2 linked regions of the Labrenzia sp. VG12 genome follow. The protein of the gene in region 1 interacts with the protein of each later gene in a pairwise test. Links are inferred from orthologs where the notes say so. Each region holds a gene or a part of one and is shown on either strand. Other genes may lie near its edges.

The links.
Region 2: the proteins of grxD (region 1) and CHH27_RS17965 interact in binary tests that used the Escherichia coli proteins (3 or more experiments, as listed by UniProt). The link is inferred for Labrenzia sp. VG12 from one-to-one orthologs.

What each region holds. Positions count from the first base shown.
Region 1 is NZ_CP022529.1:2,007,575-2,015,196, forward strand. What follows is about bases 1-2,778. They hold grxD (Grx4 family monothiol glutaredoxin), read left to right. Parts: upstream 1-1,110; coding sequence 1,111-1,446; downstream 1,447-2,778. Other genes in these bases: purL (phosphoribosylformylglycinamidine synthase subunit PurL), read left to right, coding at 1-590; CHH27_RS09400 (BolA family protein), read left to right, coding at 634-867; CHH27_RS28470 (hypothetical protein), read left to right, coding at 966-1,097; CHH27_RS09410 (NADAR family protein), read left to right, coding at 1,534-2,046; CHH27_RS09415 (antitermination protein), read left to right, coding at 2,266-2,547. Outside these bases: more of CHH27_RS09420, read right to left, coding at 2,779-4,190; CHH27_RS09425 (GDSL-type esterase/lipase family protein), read right to left, coding at 4,218-4,859; CHH27_RS09430 (MazG-like family protein), read left to right, coding at 5,039-5,356; CHH27_RS09435 (hypothetical protein), read left to right, coding at 5,492-5,836; CHH27_RS09440 (hypothetical protein), read left to right, coding at 5,957-6,235; CHH27_RS09445 (DUF411 domain-containing protein), read left to right, coding at 6,232-6,696; CHH27_RS09450 (L,D-transpeptidase), read left to right, coding at 6,704-7,369; CHH27_RS09455 (cytochrome c), read left to right, coding at 7,369-7,622. UniProt on the Escherichia coli protein: Monothiol glutaredoxin involved in the biogenesis of iron-sulfur clusters.
Region 2 is NZ_CP022529.1:3,888,671-3,894,236, forward strand. What follows is about bases 2,671-5,566. They hold CHH27_RS17965 (BolA family transcriptional regulator), read left to right. Parts: upstream 2,671-3,937; coding sequence 3,938-4,195; downstream 4,196-5,566. Other genes in these bases: cobS (cobaltochelatase subunit CobS), read right to left, coding at 2,671-3,104; CHH27_RS17960 (DnaJ domain-containing protein), read right to left, coding at 3,169-3,759; CHH27_RS17970 (ABC transporter substrate-binding protein), read left to right, coding at 4,325-5,053; CHH27_RS17975 (HlyC/CorC family transporter), read right to left, coding at 5,067-5,566. Also shown: CHH27_RS17945 (esterase-like activity of phytase family protein), read right to left, coding at 1-191; cobaltochelatase subunit CobT, read right to left, coding at 200-2,110; more of cobS, read right to left, coding at 2,118-2,670. UniProt on the Escherichia coli protein: Transcriptional regulator that plays an important role in general stress response. Has many effects on cell morphology, cell growth and cell division. Acts by regulating the transcription of many genes, including dacA (PBP-5), dacC (PBP-6), ampC and mreB.

The sequences.
Region 1 (7,622 bases):
AGACCCATGGCGAAGCGATCCTGCCGACCCCGGCCATTGGCGGCGTCGGCCTGCTGCCGGATGTCACTGTCCGAGCCGCTGCTGCCTTCACGCAGGAAGGCGACGCGATCCTGGTGATCGGCGGCCTTGGCACCCACCTTGGCGCGTCCCAGTATCTCGCAGACATTCTCGGCCGCGAGGAAGGTGCTCCGCCGCCCGTGGACCTGGCCGCAGAAAAACGCCGCGGCACGCTGGTCCGCCAGCTGATCGGCGCAGCCCGCCTCACAGGCGTGCATGACATTTCTTCCGGGGGCCTGGGCGTTGCGCTTGCAGAAATGGCCATGGCCGGCGGCCTCGGCGCCACGGTCAAGGTGGACAGCCCCGCCCATGCCGCACTCTTCGGCGAGGACCAGGGCCGCTACGTTCTGACCGTCGCGCAGGACAAGGTCGAGGCGGTGATGGAAGACATTCTGGACGCCGGCGTCGACGTTCAACAAATCGGCACAACGGGCGGATCGGATTTGACTGTGGAAGGCATCCTCACCATATCCGTTGCAAACTTGAAAAAAGCGCACGAAGATTGGTTCCCGAACTATATGGCGACGGCTTAAGCTCGTTGCCGTTCAGGCGCTTATACAAAAGGACTGATGCACAATGCCGATGAACGCGAATGAGATCGAAACCCTGATCAAGGAGGCGCTGCCCGACGCTCAGGTGGAGATCCGCGACCTGGCCGGCGATGGCGATCACTACGCGGCCAATGTCGTTTCCGAAGCCTTCCGGGGCAAGAGCCGCGTCCAGCAGCATCAACTGGTCTATGAAGCCCTGAAGGGCAACATGGGCGGTGCCCTGCACGCGCTTGCGCTTCAGACCAAGGCTCCGGATTGAGCAAAAACGGCCTGACAGGTTGCCGCGCAGGCGCATGAACACTTGATTCTTGCCCCTCACCTGTCCAGATAGCAGGGAAGTCGATCGGAGATCTGAACATGATGCTCGCCTTATTGCTGACCGTGACCTTGCTTGCCATGCTGGTCATGGAACTTCGGATCTGGCGCTCCGTATCGAAACTGGTTTACCGCACCGGCAAATCGCTTCTGGCGCCGCCGGCGAAACAATGAGGACGTGAAACCCATGAGCATCCAGGACTGGATCAAGAACGAAGTCGACAGCAACGATGTTGTGCTGTTCATGAAAGGCACCCCGAACTTCCCGCAATGCGGTTTTTCCGGGCAGGTTGTGCAGATCCTCGACTATGTCGGCGCGCCGTACAAAGGCATCAACGTGCTGGAAGACGATGAGCTGCGCCAGGGCATCAAGGAATTCACCAACTGGCCGACCATTCCCCAGCTCTACGTGAAGGGTGAATTCGTCGGCGGCTGCGACATCATCCGTGAAATGTTCCAGAACCAGGAACTGCAGGGCATGCTCACCGAAAAAGGTGTCGAGACCAGCCAGCAGACGGCCTGAGCCGCCAGCACCTGCAAGGGTCGAAGTTTCAAGGGGCGGTCTTCCGCCCCTTTTGTTTGCCGATGTGTCGCCCATGAGGACAAGGTTTTGACCAACACCGCCGACCGATTTCATTTCTTTTGGGGCGGACCATTCAGCCAGTGGCAGAAATCCGCGTTCGATCTCGACGGCAAGACCTTCAACACCGCCGAACAGGCCATGATGTATTCCAAGGCGCTCCTGTTCGACGATCCCGAGACGGCTGCCAAAATCGCGACCGCTTCCGATCCGGGGCGGCAAAAGGCGCTTGGCCGGCAGGTCCGAAACTTTGAGGAAACCATCTGGCAGGCCCGCAGGGAAGAGATCGTCTACCGCGTGAACCACGCGAAGTTCAGCCAGAACAAGGGGCTCAGGCGCAAGCTCTTCCAGACAGGCGACAAGCTGCTCGCCGAAGCCAGCCCCAACGACCTGATCTGGGGCATTGGTCTTGACGCGCAAAAGGCGGCCCGGACCGCGCCAGAAGACTGGCCGGGCCAGAACCTTCTGGGCAGGATCCTGACCGATGTCCGGAACCAGCTTCGGTTGGAGCATCCGGACGAGGTGACCCAGACGGAGCTCTGACACCCCCGTCAAAACCACCTAGACTTGCGCTTTATCCAACGTTAACCCGAATCGAAATCGCAGCTTCTGGCGCCAAACCTCGGCAATATCAGACGAATCGCCTAATCTGAACGTCAGGTGAATGCGGATGTCAGGGTGAGTACAGGTGTGTTCCGCCATTCTCCGTCCATATCACGAGGCCCTTGAACTGTTCGGGGCCGGGAAATGGGACCGGGGACAATGAAGAAGATTACTGTTGCAGCCACCACCACTTTCGCGCTTGCACTGGCCGGCGTGAGTCTCGCCTTGTCCGGCGGCGTGAAAACCGACACGGAACTGCGCCGGGTCGATTGCCAGGCCATCACCATGTTCACGCCCGCTCAAAAGAAGAGCGCTGAAGAGCTTTGCGCCAATTACGGTGGCGTCGCCGCGAAGAACGCCGGGCCGTCCGACGAAGGTCTCGTGATCCTGGTGCGCAACCAGCCGATGGGCGGGTTTGCAGGCGAAAAAAGCCTTCACTGAACCGGGAACGAACTTTAGCCTTCAACGAATACCGTACTGGCCGCGACCCGGTCCCTGACATTGTGCAGCTCCACACCGCCAAGACTGTCGGTTCTGAACCGGCCCTCCACCGCAACCTCGTCCGTTGCCACCACCGGCTGGCCGATGACCTTGCCATATTCGCCAAGCCGGGCAGCAACATTCGCCGCACTGCCGATCACCGTAAAATCCAGCCGTTCCTTTGACCCGACATTGCCATAGGTCACCTCGCCATAGGCAATGCCGATGGCGCAGGACAGCGACATGTCATTCGTCTCCGGATCCGGGTCCTTCAGCCTTGAGACAATCTCGTGCGCACTTTCCACGGCATGAGCGCAGGCCGCCGCATGCCCGGCTCCCGCCGGAAAGATCGCCAGCACTGCATCGCCGATGAATTTGAGCACCTCGCCTTCATGCGAGTTGACGATGTCCGTGGTGACTTCAAAGAAGCGGTTGAGCTGCTCCACATAGGCTTCACGGCCCAGCTCCGTCTCCAGCCGCGTGGAATGGCGCAGATCGCAGAACAGGATTGCCGCGTCGATGACATCGCCGTCGCCCCTGCGGATCTCTCCGCCCAGCACCCGGGCACCTGTGCGTTTGCCCAGATAGGTTTCCAGCAGCGAGGTCGCGCTGGAGGTCAGGGCAAAGACCTCAAAAAGGCGGCTGATCAGGGCGGAACACTCGAAAATGAGCCCGAGATTGGCGGTGGTGAAACCATTCGGATGGTCTGATGCAAGCGTGAGGACGTTGATGCGCCCGTCGGAGAAAGGCAAGGGCATTGCGACATAGTCGGTTACGCCCTTCTCCTTCAGATCCTCCATGATCGGAAAGTTGAATTCGTCCGGATTGGTGTCGAGCTTCTGACGCACACCGCCGAGGCCGTCGGCCACGTGCTGGAACGGGCTGTCGGTAAAGACCGGGCTTTCCAGGATCTCGTAGGACGGATAGCGGCTGATGACCTCGTCCTCGTCGCGCGACCAGATGCAGTTCTGCCCGGCGATCATCGGATGCAGGGACCAGATCAGAATGCTGAGGCGGGAAACGGCAACGCCGTCCTCCACCAGTTTCCGGCCGAGCGCTGCCAGCAGCTCGTCCGGCGACTTGGCAAGCCACGCCTCGCGCAGGAGCCAGTCGACCACCGGCCCGGTGATATTGCCGATCGGCAGCGCCTCGATCTCCGCGCCCTCGTGCTCGATCCGGTCTGCAACACCGGGCATGAAGGCAAAACAACCGTCCACCGCCTGGCCTTCCGGCAGGGCCTTGGGATAGTGCCAGGCACCGTTTTCCATACGCTCCTCACCGACCTTCACGTGGCTGTAGGAAGCCGTGCCCTTGAACGGACAGAAGGTCTTGTGCTCCGGCGCCGGTTCCAGCTCTGCCAGGATGTCCTCTTGCGGGAAATAGACCACCGGCGACAGCCGGGTCTCATACATGACCTTCGCTCTGTTGGAACGGGCTATTATCTCTTTGCCCCGCCAGGCAATCACTTCGCCGGCAAGCGGTTCCACGACGATACCGTAGTCATTGGATGTCTGTTGTGCGCGCAAGGTCATGGGAAAGAGATAGGGGATGGTTGAAACGTCGTCCAGCCGCTCACACCGGCGCTCCGCCGAAAAGATGGGCAAGACGCTTCAATTCACCCTCTCCCATTTCTACACTTCGAACCAGTCCGACCAGGCGGGCCAGGCATCCACCAGATCCGTAATCCGGGCATAGCCCTCTCCGTCCGGATGCATCCGGTCTCCTCGGGTCAGGCTGTCCAGATAGGCTGTATCGCCAAGCAAAGGGGTCTGAATGTCGAGATAGGCAATGCCCAGCTTGGCGGCCAGGTCCTTGAAGGCACCGTTGAGCGCGATCGCGTCTTCCTGGCGAAAGCTGATTTCAAGTCCGGCGCTTGGATGCATCGGAGAGCATGCGACATTTGCCGGCGGCAGACCGACCCACAGGGTCGGGTAGGCCGCGGCTGCTGCCGAAACCAGTTCCGCGGCGCTCGCCAGAGACGCTTCGGGGGCAACATGCCGCCCCTGCCCTGTAATCACGGCAACATCATTGATGCCGAATTGCAGAACCACCCGGTTGTCGGCGCCCTCCGGCAGCCGCGGTGTGCACTCGCTCTGCCAGCGTGCGCCGATCTGATCGGTGGTTTCCCCGCGAATGCCGAGATCGTAGCGGGTCAGGCGCAGGTCCCCGGAGATTCGCCGGGCACAAAGACGCCCGGTCCAACCAAGGCCTGTTTCGTCTCCGCTGCCGTTTACATAACTGTCGCCCACAAAACAGATCCGCAAATCCCGCATGACACCTCCCGCAAGTCCACTTCCCAGCAGACTGGCCCGATCGGTGCACCGGGTCCAGTCTTGAGGAGGGGAAGTTGCGGGCCGAGCGGCACTGGATCGTCTTCAAACCCAAAAAGCATCGTTCTGAAGGCTGCAAGTGGCTATTCTGTTGCAACAGACAATCAGGCACCGGTGAAAACATGACAGAGACCACGTCAACCGAAGATATTGCTGCCTTTCTGGCCAGACACGGCCTGAAATGCGCTCCGGAGCAGCGTCTGCTCGACATCACCAGCGAACTTGGAGAGGTCAGCAAGGAAGTCCTGAAGGCTTCAAACTACGGACGGTCCAGGCCTGACATCACCGCCGATCTGGAAGAGGAAATCGGCGACCTGTTGTTCGCCGTCCACGCGCTCGCCATCGAATGCGGCCTCGATCCCGAAAAGAGCCTGCTGGCCGCTTTGCAGAAATATCAGGCAAGAGCCGACCTGAAGGGTGACATCGGATCAGGACGCTAGACCGATCCGTGCGCCAGTCGCCGCCAACAGCTCTTCAGTCACGGTTTGAACGCATTTCGCCCTTACCTGCGGGGTCAGGCTGCAAAGGCTCAAGAGGTGAGTCTGTGCGGGCAAGGAGTGGAAAACAGGTCAGGCATGCGCGCCATCCTCGTTACATTGCTGCTGATGTTGTTTTTGGGGGTCAACATGGCCGCCGCCTTCAGCGGTGCCAAGACGACGGCCGGTGCCATGGCAAGCCCCGAGACTGGCGTTTCTGCAACGACGTCAGCTCTAGAACTGCCTCATCACGCATGCTGTGAACAGGGCAGCCGACAGGCTCCCGGCACCAAATCGGTCCAGTGCAGCGCAGACTGTCTGTCTCTGCTGCTGGCGTCTCTGGCGCTTCCCGTGGCGGCCGAAGTGGAAATCGAAAGAACCTCATCGTCCGTCCTGACCGCGCATGGGCCTGGCCCCGTCCTTCAGCCTCCCATCGGTTTCTGATCACCCGTCCCCGGTCCGACAGGCCCGGGATCATCAGAAACTGCAAGGTTGAACGAAGCTGATCCGGGTGCCTTCACCCGGCCCGGGCTTCGCCTCACCTCACTTACAGGTAATCGCTCAATGAGCTTTGAGGACACCACCAATCGGACTTCGTCCGTCACGACACCGGTCGCCGCTCGCGGCTTCCTGAACGCCCACACGCTTTTCATGGCTGCCTGCTGTCTGGCCATGCTCGCCGGCACGGGGCTCCTGATCTATTCGGCCCCTTCCGGACTGACCTGGACGGAAACCCTTCTCCTGGCCGGGCCGATGCTCGGCTGCGTTGCCATGCATGCGGTCCTGCACCGTTTCATGGGCAAATCCTGCCATACCACCAACAAGACCGGAGCCAACCAATGACCAAGACCAAAGTGATGCTTGCCGCACTCGGCAGCGCCCTGTTCCTGTCTGCCGCAGCACAGGCCGGGGACGAGACGACGATCACCGTCTACAAGACGCCCTGGTGCGGCTGCTGCGAGGTCTGGACCGACGCCGTTGAAGCCGCAGGCTACACGGTCGTCGTCGAGGACCACGACGACCTCACCGCGATCAAGAAGCAGGCCGGTGTCCCGGACGACATGCAGGCCTGCCACACTGCGGTGATCGGCGATGAGCGCAAATACATCGTTGAAGGCCATGTGCCGCTGGAGGCCATGGAAAAACTGATGAGCGAGCGCCCTGACATTCGCGGGATCGCCGTGCCGGGAATGCCGCAAGGCTCCCTCGGCATGGGGCACGACCCTGATGCCCGTTACTCCGTCTACGCAATCAGGGCAAAGGGCTCTGAAAGCGCCAAACCCTACATGGAAATGGGTCAGTGACAACAAGATGAAACACCTGACAAGAAGACACTTTCTTGCCGGTTCGGCGAGCCTTGCAGGGCTCGCCGTCACCGGCTGCGCGTCGACCGGCAAGGCGCCAATTCCCCTGTCGCCCGCGGAGGATCCGGCCAATCTCGCCATGTATCGCGCCATGCCGGAAGAGCGGTTTCCGCTGCCCGCGGTCGATCTGAAAAAAGTCCCCGAGCGCTTCTTTCGACAGCAGGTCGATTACCCGACCAGCGAACGGGTCGGGACCCTGGTCGTCGACACCAACAACTATTACCTCTACCTGGTCCAGGAACAGGGCAAGGCGATGCGCTATGGCGTCGGTCTTGGACGAGCCGGGTTCGAATGGTCCGGACGGGCCAGGATCGCCCGCAAGGCCGCCTGGCCGAAATGGACGCCGCCTGAGGAGATGATTGCCCGCGAGCCGGAACTGGAGCAGTGGAGCTGGCGCAACGGCGGCATGCCGCCGGGACTGCAGAACCCGCTTGGCGCCCGGGCGCTCTACATCTTTCAGGGCAACAAGGACACGCTCTACCGCGTTCACGGCACGATGGAATACTGGACCATCGGCTCGGCCGTCTCCAGCGGCTGCGTCCGGCTGATCAACCAGGACATCATCGACCTCTACAGCCGCGTTCCCGACGGCTCGCCTATCGTTGTGCTGTGATGATCCTTCGGCCAAAAGTCGTCTGGCCTGCCTGCGCCGCCTTGATCATGGCCATTGCGGCAGCCGTCGGATACGCCACCTGGCCGCAAGGGACCTCAAACTCTGCTCCGGCCGGCCTTCTCCGCCCGGACGATCCGGCGCTGGTCCGTCAGGGTGCCGGCATCTATGAGCAGGCCTGCGCTGCCTGCCACGGCAATCAGCTTCAAGGAGAACCGGACTGGCAGACCGCGAATGCCGACGGCACGCTGCCGGC
Region 2 (5,566 bases), 1.9 Mb from region 1 along the record:
TTGCCGAAACGGGTATCGTCACGCCCGATATGGAACGTTTCGATCGGTTTTGTACGGGACTTGACCGGCTCGCCTTCTGACAGAAGATCCTGCGCGAAGGCGGATGGCAGCGGCATGGACAGCACGGCAGCGATGACACATCCGGCAAGCCTGACCAGACCGCTCCGATGCCGCCCCTCTGCCATGCTCATTCCCGCTTCTACCGCCGGCCGGCCCGGCGACGCCCGCCGCGGCCGGCAAACGGATCAACGACTTCGTCGTCAAACAGATCGGCGAGCTGGTCGGTCATGGCCCCTGCGAGCTCTTCGGCATCGACAATGGTCACCGCGCGCCGATAGTAGCGGGTCACGTCATGGCCTATGCCGATGGCAATCAGCTCCACCGGTGACCTTGTTTCGATGTCCTCGATCACGTAGCGCAGGTGACGCTCCAGATAGTTGCCCGGATTGACTGACAGCGTCGTGTCGTCGACCGGCGCACCATCGGAGATCATCATCAGGATCCGGCGCTGTTCCGGGCGCGCCAGCAATCGTTCATGCGCCCAGATCAGCGCTTCACCGTCGATGTTTTCCTTGAGCAGACCTTCGCGCATCATCAGGCCAAGATTGCGCCTCGCACGCCGCCAGGGCGCATCGGCGGACTTGTAGATGATGTGGCGCAGGTCGTTGAGGCGGCCCGGGGTCGGTGGCTTGCCGGCGCCGATCCAGCTCTCGCGCGACTGACCACCCTTCCAGGCCTTGGTGGTGAAGCCGAGGATCTCGACCTTGACGCCGCACCGCTCCAGTGTGCGCGCCAGGATGTCGGCACAGGTGGCTGCAACCGTGATCGGCCGGCCACGCATGGAGCCGGAATTGTCCAGAAGCAGCGTCACGACCGTGTCGCGGAAATTGGTGTCCCGCTCCTGTTTGAAGGCCAGCGGTGACATCGGGTCCGTCACTGCGCGGGTGAGACGCGCCGTGTCGAGCAGACCTTCTTCCAGGTCGAAATCCCAGGCGCGGTTCTGCTGCGCCATCAGCTTTCTCTGCAGGCGGTTGGCGAGACGGGCGACGGCGCCCTGAAGATGGGTCAGCTGCTTGTCCAGAAAGCCCCGCAGGCGGTCCAGTTCGGCCGTGTCGCAGAGTTCTTCGGCGGTGACCGTCTCGTCGAACTGATAGGTGAAGATCCGGTAGTCGGATTCCGGCCGGTTGGACAGCGAACTGTCCGGACGATCGCTCTCGCCGGGCTCTTCGGTGTCCTCCGCCATGTCCTGTTCGGCGAAGTCTTCCATGTCGGCTTCGGCGGCTTCCGTATCGCCGCTGTCCTGCTCCTCGCCAGACAGTTCCATTTCCTGCGGAGAAGCTTCCTGCTCGCCGCTGTCCTCTTCGCTGTCGTCGCCGGTTTCGGCTTCGTCGTTGTTGCCGTCGTCCTCGTTCTGGTCCGGATCCATGTCCTCATCGTGATCACCGAGTTCATCGGCCATGTCGAGCGACTTCAGGACGTCGCGCAGTCGCGAGGCAAAGCTGTTCTGGTCCTCGACCTCCGCTTCCAGGCGATCGAGATCGGCACCGGCCTTGTCCTCGATCCAGCCGCGCCACATGTCGACGAGCTTTTCCGCGCTTTCCGGTGGACGGGCGCCGGTCAGGCGCTCACGCACCATCAGCGACAGGGCGTCCTGCAGCGGCGCCTCTTCCCGGCTGGAAATGTCCGGTGCACCGGACTTGCGGAACCGGTCGTCAAGCATCACGGAGAGGTTTTCGGCAACGCCCTGCATGCGCCGCGCCCCGACAGCCTCACAGCGCGCCTGTTCCACGGCCTCGAAGATCGCCCTGGCTTCCGCGCCCTGCGGCAGGTTCTTCGCGTGCACGGCCTTGTCGTGGCAGGCAATGCGCAGCGCCATACTGTCGGACATGCCGCGCGTGACCGCGATATCGCGCGCGCTTACCTTGCGCGGTGGCTCGGGCAAACGGGCCGAGGTCCCGGAAATGCCGGGCCGGTCGCCGGAAAAGATGACTTCCAGTTCCGGCTCGCCGGAAATCGCCCGCATGGTGCCGCTCACCGACTGTTTGAACGGCTCGGTGCTTGGAGCGGGCTTGTTGCCCGGAAGGGAATTGCTGCCTGGCCGCGGCGCCATCTTGACCTCAGCTCATGACAACGTTGACGGAGGATTCCGGCAGATCTTCGCCGAAGCAGCGCTGATAGAACTCGGCCACAAGCGACTGTTCCATGTCGTCACACTTGTTGAGGAAGGTCAGACGGAAGGCAAAGCCGACATCTCCGAAGATGTCCGCGTTTTCAGCCCAGGTGATCACGGTCCGCGGGCTCATCACCGTCGACAGGTCACCATTGATGAAAGCGTTCCGGGTCATGTCGGCAAGACGCACCATCTTGGAGACGGTGTTGCGGCCTTCGTCGGTCTGGAAGTGCTTGGCCTTCGACAGCACGATATCGACCTCGTTGTCATGCGGCAGATAGTTCAGCGTCGTCACGATCGACCAGCGGTCCATCTGGGCCTGGTTGATCTGCTGGGTGCCGTGATAAAGGCCGGATGTGTCGCCGAGGCCGACCGTGTTGGCGGTGGCAAACAGACGGAAGGCGGCGTGCGGACGAATGACGCGGCTCTGGTCCAGCAGGGTCAGGCGGCCGGAGGATTCCAGGATCCGCTGGATCACGAACATCACATCCGGGCGGCCGGCGTCATATTCATCGAACACCAGCGCCACATTGTGCTGGTAGGCCCAGGGCAGGATGCCGTCCTTGAACTCGGTGACCTGCTGGCCGTCGCGGATCACGATCGCGTCCTTGCCGACCAGGTCGATGCGGGAGATGTGACTGTCCAGGTTGACGCGGATACACGGCCAGTTGAGACGCGCGGCAACCTGCTCGATATGCGTCGATTTGCCCGTGCCGTGATAGCCGGTGACCATCACCCGGCGGTTGTGGGCAAAGCCGGCCAGGATCGCCAGGGTGGTTGCCCGGTCGAACAGGTAATCCTCATCACGCTCGGGCACATGCTCGGACGGCGCGGAGAATGCCGGCACCTTGAGGTCGGACTTGAACCCGAAAACCTCTTCTACAGAAACTTCAGTATCCGGCATGGCCATGGCCGCAGTCGTCGTCTCAGTCATCAGTCCTCCGCTGTCCCGTGACACGGGAAGGGTCAAATGGGGAAAGCCGGCAAGACCTGCAGGCTTAAAGGAAACCGGCTTTTTTCAGGACGTTATAGGCCTGAATGATCTCCCGCAGGCGGTCTTCGGAAGACCTGTCACCGCCATTGGCATCCGGATGGTTAAGCTTTACCAGCTCCTTATAGCGCGCTTTGATTTCCGCGCCACGGGCTGTGTAGGGCAGATTGAGCACATCCAGGGACCGTTTTTCAAGCGTTAGTAGCTTTCTTTGCCGCGGCCGGCGTGCCTGTTCGGCGCGCCGTTGCGCATTTGCACGCATCCCCGAGCGCGGATCGTAGCCGTCCGGACCGTCGGCAGCCTGCTTGTTGACACCCATCTTCCAGGTCGGCCGGTGGCCGGTCAGGCTGTCCTTCTGGTAGGAACGCACGTCATCGTCGCCCATGCCGGTGAAATAGTTGTAGGACTTGTTGTATTCGCGAACGTGATCGACACAGAAATGGAAATACTGGCCTTCCCGGTCGCGCCCCTTCGGTGCACGGTGCATGCCCGGCCGTTTGCATCCCGGATGATCGCAGACGGGATGCCGTCCTTCTTCGGCGCGTTCCTTGTCCGGCTTGACCCGGATACCGTCGAAAATTTTTGAATCCAGTTTCATGCGGCAGACTATCGAAGTCCCTTGAGGCGCGGGCAAGCCGCGCTTGGTTGCAATGTCCGGGTATCCAAAGCTAATTTCCAGCTTCCGGCCCCGGAAAACGGTCAGCCAGCGACATTACCAGCCAGCGCAAGCCGCGCCTAGACTTGAACTTTCAAAAGCAAGGCCACACGTTAGATTCATGAGCATGAAACAGACCATCACCGACAAGCTCACGGCGGCTTTCGACCCCACTTTTCTCAATGTCATTGACGAGTCCGAGAACCATCGCGGGCACGGCGGCTGGCGCGAAGGCGGCGAGACCCATTTCAGGGTTCAGATCGCCGCGCCTGCCTTTGAAGGCATGAACCGGGTCGCACAGCACAGGGCCATCAATGACACTCTCACCGAAGAACTGAAGGCAAGCGTGCACGCACTTGCCATCGAGGTGAAACGCTAGGCGACCAGTTCCGAGCGCCCGTCATCGGATCACCTTAAACACTTCATTAAGTCGAAAAACTGCAATTGAAATTCATTGAAGATTTCTGAAGAAAGATAAGAGAGCCTTGCTTACGCAAGGAGAGCTCTGATGTCTTTTCCAGTTTTTCTTTCAGCGTTGTTGGCGCTCCTTCTAACGCCGATTTCAGCGTCGGGTGAAACCTGGCTTGCCAGCTCGGAAACGGACTTTCCGCCCTACAATTTTCCGGCGGGCGGAAAACATGTCGGCATCGACACGGAGATCGTTCAACGGGTCATCGACGGCATGGGAGAACAGGTCCTTTTTGTTCAACTGCCCTGGAAACGGGTCGTGCAAAGCGTTGAACAAAATGAAGTCGACCTCGGTTTCCAGTTCGTTGGTACAAAAGAACGGTTCGAAAAGTTCAACATGGTCGGCCCGTTTCGGGAAGGCATCACGACTTTCATGTTGCCCAGGGACAGTGTGATCGAGTTTTCGTCCCTGAAGGAACTCAAAGGCTATCTGATCGGCACGGTTCGCGGATATGCCTACGAAGAGGAATTTGACCGGGCCGACTACCTGAAGAAGGAGGAGGCCACCGACAACGAGACCAATGTACGCAAACTGGCGGCCGGCCGCCTGCACATGATTGTCGGCGACCGCGACACGCTCGCCTTCCTTGCCAAACGGCTTGGCCTGTCAGACCGTTTCAGATTCGCCGACACGCCACTGGCCGTGGTGCCCCGCTACATTGCCTTTCCAAAAGCCCGCAGCGACCAGGCAGCCGCCTTCGCGCAAAAGCTGGAGGAAATAAAGGCCAGCGGAGACATACAGTCCATCATCGAGAAATACACGCGCTGACCGGGAGATCGGGTCAGGTTGCCTGCGCCCCGGACACCGCCGTCATGGTCGGTTGCGGGGCCGCTGGCACCTTGCCCGCTCCTAGCGGCATGATCCTGAGCCTTGTGATCCGGTTCTTTTCCCGCCGCAGCACCGTGAAGCGGAAGCCGTGGAAGGTGAAGATCTGGCGTTCATCCGGAATCATGCGCGCTTCGTGGATGACAAGCCCGGCGATTGTGGTCGCCTCATCATCCGGCAGGCTCCAGTCTGCTGCGCGATTGAGGTCCCGGATCGGCACGGACCCATCGACAATCACGGAGCCATCCGCCTGCGGCCGGAGGCCTTCGAGCTCGACATCATGCTCGTCGGCAATCTCGCCGACGATTTCCTCAAGTATGTCTTCCAGCGTGACCAGACCCATCACCTCACCATATTCGTCGACAACAAGGGCAAAGTGGGACTTGTGACGCAGGAACGCATTGAGCTGGTCCTGCAGGCTTGTCGTATCGGGAACGAACCAGGCCGGGGCGGCGA